2 regions of the Thermoanaerobacter sp. CM-CNRG TB177 genome follow, and region 2 is predicted to be linked to the other one. Evidence: riboswitches for the same ligand, from Rfam matches in the RefSeq annotation. Region 2 holds a riboswitch; the other holds the start of a gene.

Region 1 (3,353 bases), on a different contig from region 2:
ACTTTAGCGGTAGGCTGCGCTAAGATGGGGATGCATTATGTGATTAATTCTCCAAAAGAATTGTGGCCTTCACAAGAATTTATAGATGAAATCAGGCAAATGGCAGCTGAAAATGGGGGAACTTTTGAACTTACGAGTGTGCCAGGAGAGGGTCTTGAAGGAGCAGATGCAATTTACACTGATGTGTGGGCTTCGATGGGAGAAGAAGCAAAAGCTGAGGAAAGAGAAGCTTTATTGAGACCTTTTCAAGTTAATGAGGAAATGATGAAAAAGACAGGAAGAGAAGATACCATATTTTTGCATTGCTTACCTGCAGTTAAAGGGCAAGAAGTTACTTTTGATGTTATAGAAGGTAAACAATCAAGAGTATGGGACCAAGCAGAAAATAGAAAACATACAATTAAAGCTGTGATGATTGCTACTCTGCTTTAATATTACTTTACAAGGGAGGACGTTATGAAAGACAAAATTGTTGTTGCTTTAGGAGGGAACGCCCTGCAGGACGTAAATACGCCTCCTACTGCAGAGGCGCAAATGGAAGTAGTAAAGAGGACAGCGGGGTATTTGGCGGACATAATTGAAAAAGGTTATTCTGTTGTGATTACCCATGGCAATGGTCCGCAAGTGGGGAATATAGTCATACAAAATGAAACTGCATCAAAGATTGTTCCTGCAATGCCTTTTGACGTGTGTGGAGCAGAGAGCCAAGGCATGATAGGATATATGATTCAACAAGCTTTAAGAGAAGTTTTGAAAGAGAGAAATATTAAAAAAGAAGTAGCAACTATTATAACACAAGTTGTGGTGGATAAAAATGACCCTGCTTTTAAAAAACCTACAAAGCCAATAGGACCTTTTTATACAAAAGAGGAAGCTGAAGTTTTAATAAAAGAAAAAGGGTATGAAATGGTAGAAGACAGTGGGAGAGGATATAGAAGAGTTGTTCCTTCTCCTGACCCCAAAGAAATAGTAGAACTTAATACAATAAAGTTACTTGAAAAAAATGGGGTGATAGTAATAACGGTTGGGGGAGGAGGAATTCCTGTAATTAGGGAAAATGGCAATTTAAGAGGGGTAGCTGCCGTAATAGACAAAGATTTAGCTTCTGAAAAGTTGGCAGAAGATATTGATGCAGATGTTTTGCTAATTCTTACAGCCGTTGAAAAGGTAGCAATAAATTACAACAAGCCAAATCAAAAATTTCTTGACAAAATGACAGTGGAAGAAGCAATAAAATACATGGAAGAAGGCCATTTTGCGCCTGGCAGTATGTTTCCTAAAGTTAAAGCAGCAGTAAGATTTGCAAAGTCAAAAGTAGGAAGGCGAGCAATAATTACTTCTTTAGATAAAGCTTTAGAAGCCCTCAAAGGGGAAGCGGGAACAGTTATTACTTTATAAATCAAGTTAAAAATTTTTACTGTCTCATGTACTTTCTTAATCCTTGGCACGTACAAATTTTTACTAAAACTATTGACAAAGATAGATAAAAGTGAGAGAATAAAATTAAAATTGAATAGTAAAGAAGATAAATCTTCGGGGCAGGGTGAAATTCCCGACCGGCGGTATAGCCCGCGAGCCGCTTAGGCGGTTGATGTGGTGAAATTCCACAGCCGACAGTGAAAGTCTGGAGGGGAGAAGATTTTGTTTTTGTGCCTGTTTTTGCGAAATAAATCCCAAAAAATCCTGAAGATTATCTTCAGGATTTTTTTGATAAGTGAAATTGGAGGGATGAATTGTGGAAAAAACTAAAACACAAACTATAGTAAAGGTGGGTTTTCTTTCAGCAACAGCTTTTATACTTATGTATTTAGAATTTCAGGTACCACTGTTTCCTGGATTTTTAAAACTTGATTTTAGTGATGTACCCGCGCTAGTTGCATCTTTTGCTATAGGGCCTTTGTATGGGGTAATGGTGGAGCTTATTAAAAACATACTCCATGCCACTGTGACTCAGTCGGGAGCTATTGGCGAAATTGCCAACTTCACTGTAGGTTCTATATTTGTTTATGCTGCAGGGGTTATATATCAGTTTAATAAGACGCGAAAAACGGCTCTTATATCTATGGCAATTGCTACAGTAGTGATGGCTGTAACTGCTTCACTTTTAAATTACTATGTTTTTCTTCCTTTGTACCAAAGGGTCATGGGCTGGCCTATGGATGCCATCATTAATATGGGCAAAGCAGCAAATAAAAATATAGTGGATGTAAAAACTCTTATATCATACGGAATATTTCCTTTTAATATATTAAAAGGAATTGTAGTGTCAGTAATTACCTTCCTGGTATATAAGAAGCTATCACCTTTTTTCAAACATTAATTTTAAATCCCTGGCAGGTGCTGGGGATTAGTTTGTTAACAAAGTTAAAAAATTTTCAAAGGAGATATTTTGCATCGTCGCATACAGTCTGATCCCTAGCACATGCTGGGGGTTATTTTTATTTTTAATTTGTTAAAAGATAATATATAATAAAGTTATAATAAGTGGGGTGAGACTTAATGGAAAAGACCTATATTTGCAAAAATAGAGACGAGACCATTTCTTTAGGAGAAAAATTAGGAAGGCTGTTAAAGAGTAGAGATATAATTTTATTGTATGGGGATTTAGGAAGTGGCAAAACTGTTTTTACAAAGGGAATTGCGAAGGGGTTAGGAATAAATGAGCCAGTTACCAGCCCGACTTTTACTTTAGTCAATGAACATAAAGGAAGGATTCCTCTTTATCATTTTGATTTATATAGGTTAGATGATTACACAGCCCTTTATGACATAGGTTATGAGGAATATTTTTATGACGAAGGAGTTTGCGCAATTGAATGGCCTGAAAGGTTAGGACCTTTACTTCCGAAAGAAAGGCTAGAAGTAATAATTCAAAAAGGAGAAAAAGAAGATGAAAGAGTTATTTTATTTAAAGATTTTGGGAAACGATATGAAGAGCTTTTAAAGGAGATGAGTCAATGAAAATTTTGGCAATAGATTCTTCTTCTAAAACTGCTACTGTTGCATTAGTAGATGAAAAGGGGATAATAGGAGAATACTCTATAAATTATCTCAGGCATTCAGTAATTTTAATGCCCATGATAGATGAACTGCTTAAAAAGTGTGAAGTACCAATAAATCAAATAACTCATGTAGCTGTTTCGGAAGGACCAGGCTCTTTTACGGGGCTTAGAATCGGTGCTGCCACCGCAAAGGGTTTGGCTCATGCTCTTAACATCCCTATTGTAGGAGTATCTTCTCTTCTAGCTCTTGCATATAATGTCAGTGAATTTGAAGGACTTATATGCCCTCTCATAGATGCTTTAAATGAAAATGTTTATGGAATGTTGATAAGAGGTGGGAGTCTTGAAATT
Region 2 (3,353 bases):
ATAACTGAAACAGTAAAATAATCATATCCATCCTCAACAACCGTTAAACTTATACCATCAACCGCAATACTTCCCTTACGGGCAATGTATTTTGTAAATTTCTCATTGATAGCTATTTTAAATATAAAAGCATTTTTTTCCTGCCTTTTCTCTATGATTTTTCCAACGCAATCTATATGGCCAGTTACAATATGCCCGCCCATTCTCCTTCCAACTTGAAGTGCTCTTTCAAGATTGACAATGCTTCCAGTTTTCAGATCTTTTAAATTACTTGCCCTCATGGTTTCAGGCATAACATCAGCCGCAAAACTTTCGTCTGATATATTAGTAACAGTTAAACATACACCGTTAACTGCTATGCTATCACCTATTTTTGTTTCCTCAAGGACTTTGCTACATTTTATAACAATTTTTGTAAAAGTACCATGTGTAATATTCTTAACAGTTCCTGTTTCTTCTATAATTCCAGTAAACATACGCCATAACCTACTTTCTTACATATGCTGTTATTAGTATATCATCATCTATTCTATCAATCTCCACATCTTTTAATTCTATTGAATTTCCTATATCCGAAAAACCTATACCTTCTACAGGTGTTAAAGCATTTTTTCCTCCTATTATTCTAGGTGATATAAAAAACATAACTTTATCAACAATTCCCTCTTTAAATGCAGACCAATTTAATGTCCCACCGCCTTCAATCAATACACTATCAATTCCCCTCTCTCCAAGTTTTACCATTAGCTCTTTTAAAGGTACTTTTCCATTGTCATTCTTTAATATAATAACTTCAATATCCATGTCTTCAAGCTTCTTTCTCACATTGTTTGGCATAAGTTCTGTTGTAGCAATTATCGGTTTTGCCGTTTTGTCTCTTATTACATTTGAGTCAAGTGGAATTCTACCTCTACTATCCACAATAATCCTTACAGGATTTTTATACCCCTCCAACCTTGTTGTAAGCATTGGGTTATCCTTAATTACTGTATTTACCCCAACCATAATAGCGGATACCCGTCCTCTTATTTTATGAGCAAATTTTCTTGATTTCCTATTTGTAATCCATTTAGAATTTCCATTATAACAAGCAATCTTACCATCAATACTCATAGCAGATTTTAATATCACAAAGGGAAATTTTGTCGTAATATATTTAACAAATATTTCGTTGAGTTTCCTCGCTTCTTTCTCCATCATCCCCACATGTACTTCTATTCCCGCCTCTTTTAACCTTTTTATACCGTTCCCGCTAACCTTAGGATTTGGGTCTTCCATCGCTATATACACTCTCTTAATGCCAGATTTAATTATTTCTTCAACACAAGGAGGCGTTTTGCCATAATGGCTGCAAGGTTCAAGTGTTACAAACATAGTAGAACCTTCAACATTTTCAACTGCATTTTTTAATGCATTTACTTCAGCATGTGGCCCTCCAAAATATTCATGATAACCCTCACCTATTATTTTTCCATTTTTAACTATTACAGCACCCACAAGTGGATTAGGATTTGTGTATCCCCATCCTTTTTTAGCCAGTGTTAAAGCCCTTTTCATATATTCTTCCAATTTAATCCCTCCTATACTAAAAAATCCTGAAGGTTAAACCTTCAGGGTTAAAAAAACCCCCAGAGAACATATTCCCTGGGGAATATTTCTCCTTCTCCCATCCAGACTTTAACTGTCGGCCTCGGAATTTCACCGAGTCTGCCAAAAGGCTCGCGGGCTATACCGCCGGTACGGAATTTCACCGATCCCTGAAGGTTTTATCCAATTGTATTTTCAACAGTTCCACCTGCGGGGATAAATGGAAGCACCATTTCGTCTTTGTCTATAATACATTCTATCATAAAAGGTCTTTTTTGACTATAGGCTTTTTTAAAAGCTTTTTCAAATTCCTCTTTTGTTGTCACTCTTATTCCTTCTACTCCAAAATCATTGGCAAGATTTGCAAAGTTTAAATTTGCATTTAAATCTGTCTGCGAAAATCTTTTATTGTACAAAAGATTTTGCCATTGTCTTACCATACCTAAAGTCCGGTTGTTGAGTAATACCGTTATAACCGGAATATTGTATACTGCAGCTGTCTCCAAAGCATGTATATTCATTCTTAAACTTCCATCACCTGCAATGTTCACAACCCTTTTGTCTGGCTTTCCCACCTGTGCACCTATTGCAGCAGGAAGCCCAAAGCCCATTGTCCCGAGTCCTCCTGAGGTAACAAAAGTCCTCGGCTGCTTAAATTTATAATACTGCGCAGCCCACATTTGATTTTGTCCCACTTCCGTGGCTATTATAAGGTCATCGTTTGAAAGCTGTTGAATTTTTTCTACTATCCACTGAGGCCTTAAAACTTCATCGTTTTTATACTTTAATCCGTGCTTTTCTCTCAAGAAAGAAATTTCCTCTAACCATTCCTTTCTTTCAATGAATGAAAGTTTATTCATTAAGAGTCTTAAAACTTCTTTTACTTTACCTATAATTGCTACATCTACTTCTACATTTTTCCCTAATTCTGCAGGGTCAATATCAATATGGATTATTTTAGCATTTGGTGCAAGTCCTCCTGCTTTGCCAGCAACTCTGTCGCTAAATCTCGTCCCTATCGCTATCACAAGGTCTGATTTATACACAGCCAAATTCGCAAATCTGCTTCCATGCATACCAATAAGACCTAATGACAAAGGATGGTCTTCTGGAAAAGCTCCCAATCCCATCAAAGAAGTAGCAACAGGTATATTGGTCTTCTCGGCAAATTCTACGAGTTCGTTTGATGCTTCTCCCCAAATCACTCCTCCTCCTGCAAAGATTACAGGTTTTTTACTTTGTAAAATAAGCTCTATAGCTTTGTCTAATTCTTTTTGCGAAACTACTCCATTGATATCGTTTTTTATATCAATACTATCTCCTATTCCCTTTACATATTCTATATCGGCGTTTTGTATATCTTTTGGAATATCTACTAATACAGGACCTGGTCTTCCACTCTTAGCAATTGCAAATGCCTGTCTTATAGTATCTGTTAATTTATCAGGAGACTTTACAATAAAGTTGTGTTTAGTTATAGGCATTGTAATACCTGTTATATCTACTTCTTGAAAAGCATCCTTTCCTATAAGATTTGTAGGCACCTGTCCTGTTATCGCCACAACAGGTACAGAATCCATATAAGCGTTGGCTATACCCGTAACAAGATTGGTAGAACCAGGGCCAGAGGTAGCAAAACAAACCCCTACTCTTCCAGTAACTCTTGCATAGCCATCTGCCATATGTGCCGCCATCTGTTCGTGTGTTGCTAATATGTGTCTTAAATCAGAATCATACAGTGCATCATAGATAGGGATAACTGCTCC

The links. A riboswitch is a leader RNA that binds a small molecule or an ion and turns the genes downstream of it on or off. The one in region 2 is predicted to bind FMN.
Region 1: linked by a shared signal. The riboswitch ahead of I4N53_RS00205 (ECF transporter S component) and the one ahead of ribD (bifunctional diaminohydroxyphosphoribosylaminopyrimidine deaminase/5-amino-6-(5-phosphoribosylamino)uracil reductase RibD) in region 2 are both predicted to bind FMN.

Annotation. Positions count from the first base shown of each region.
Region 1 covers NZ_JAFCAC010000003.1:25,437-28,789, forward strand. Annotated here, with positions in the region: gene argF (ornithine carbamoyltransferase) at 1-432, shown strand, start outside; gene arcC (carbamate kinase) at 457-1,398, shown strand; FMN riboswitch at 1,526-1,644, shown strand; gene I4N53_RS00205 (ECF transporter S component) at 1,736-2,320, shown strand; gene tsaE (tRNA (adenosine(37)-N6)-threonylcarbamoyltransferase complex ATPase subunit type 1 TsaE) at 2,500-2,961, shown strand; gene tsaB (tRNA (adenosine(37)-N6)-threonylcarbamoyltransferase complex dimerization subunit type 1 TsaB) at 2,958-3,353, shown strand, end outside.
Region 2 covers NZ_JAFCAC010000057.1:21,436-24,788, reverse strand. Annotated here, with positions in the region: gene I4N53_RS06310 (riboflavin synthase) at 1-476, opposite strand, end outside; gene ribD (bifunctional diaminohydroxyphosphoribosylaminopyrimidine deaminase/5-amino-6-(5-phosphoribosylamino)uracil reductase RibD) at 487-1,569, opposite strand; FMN riboswitch at 1,655-1,769, opposite strand; gene ilvB (biosynthetic-type acetolactate synthase large subunit) at 1,767-3,353, opposite strand, start outside.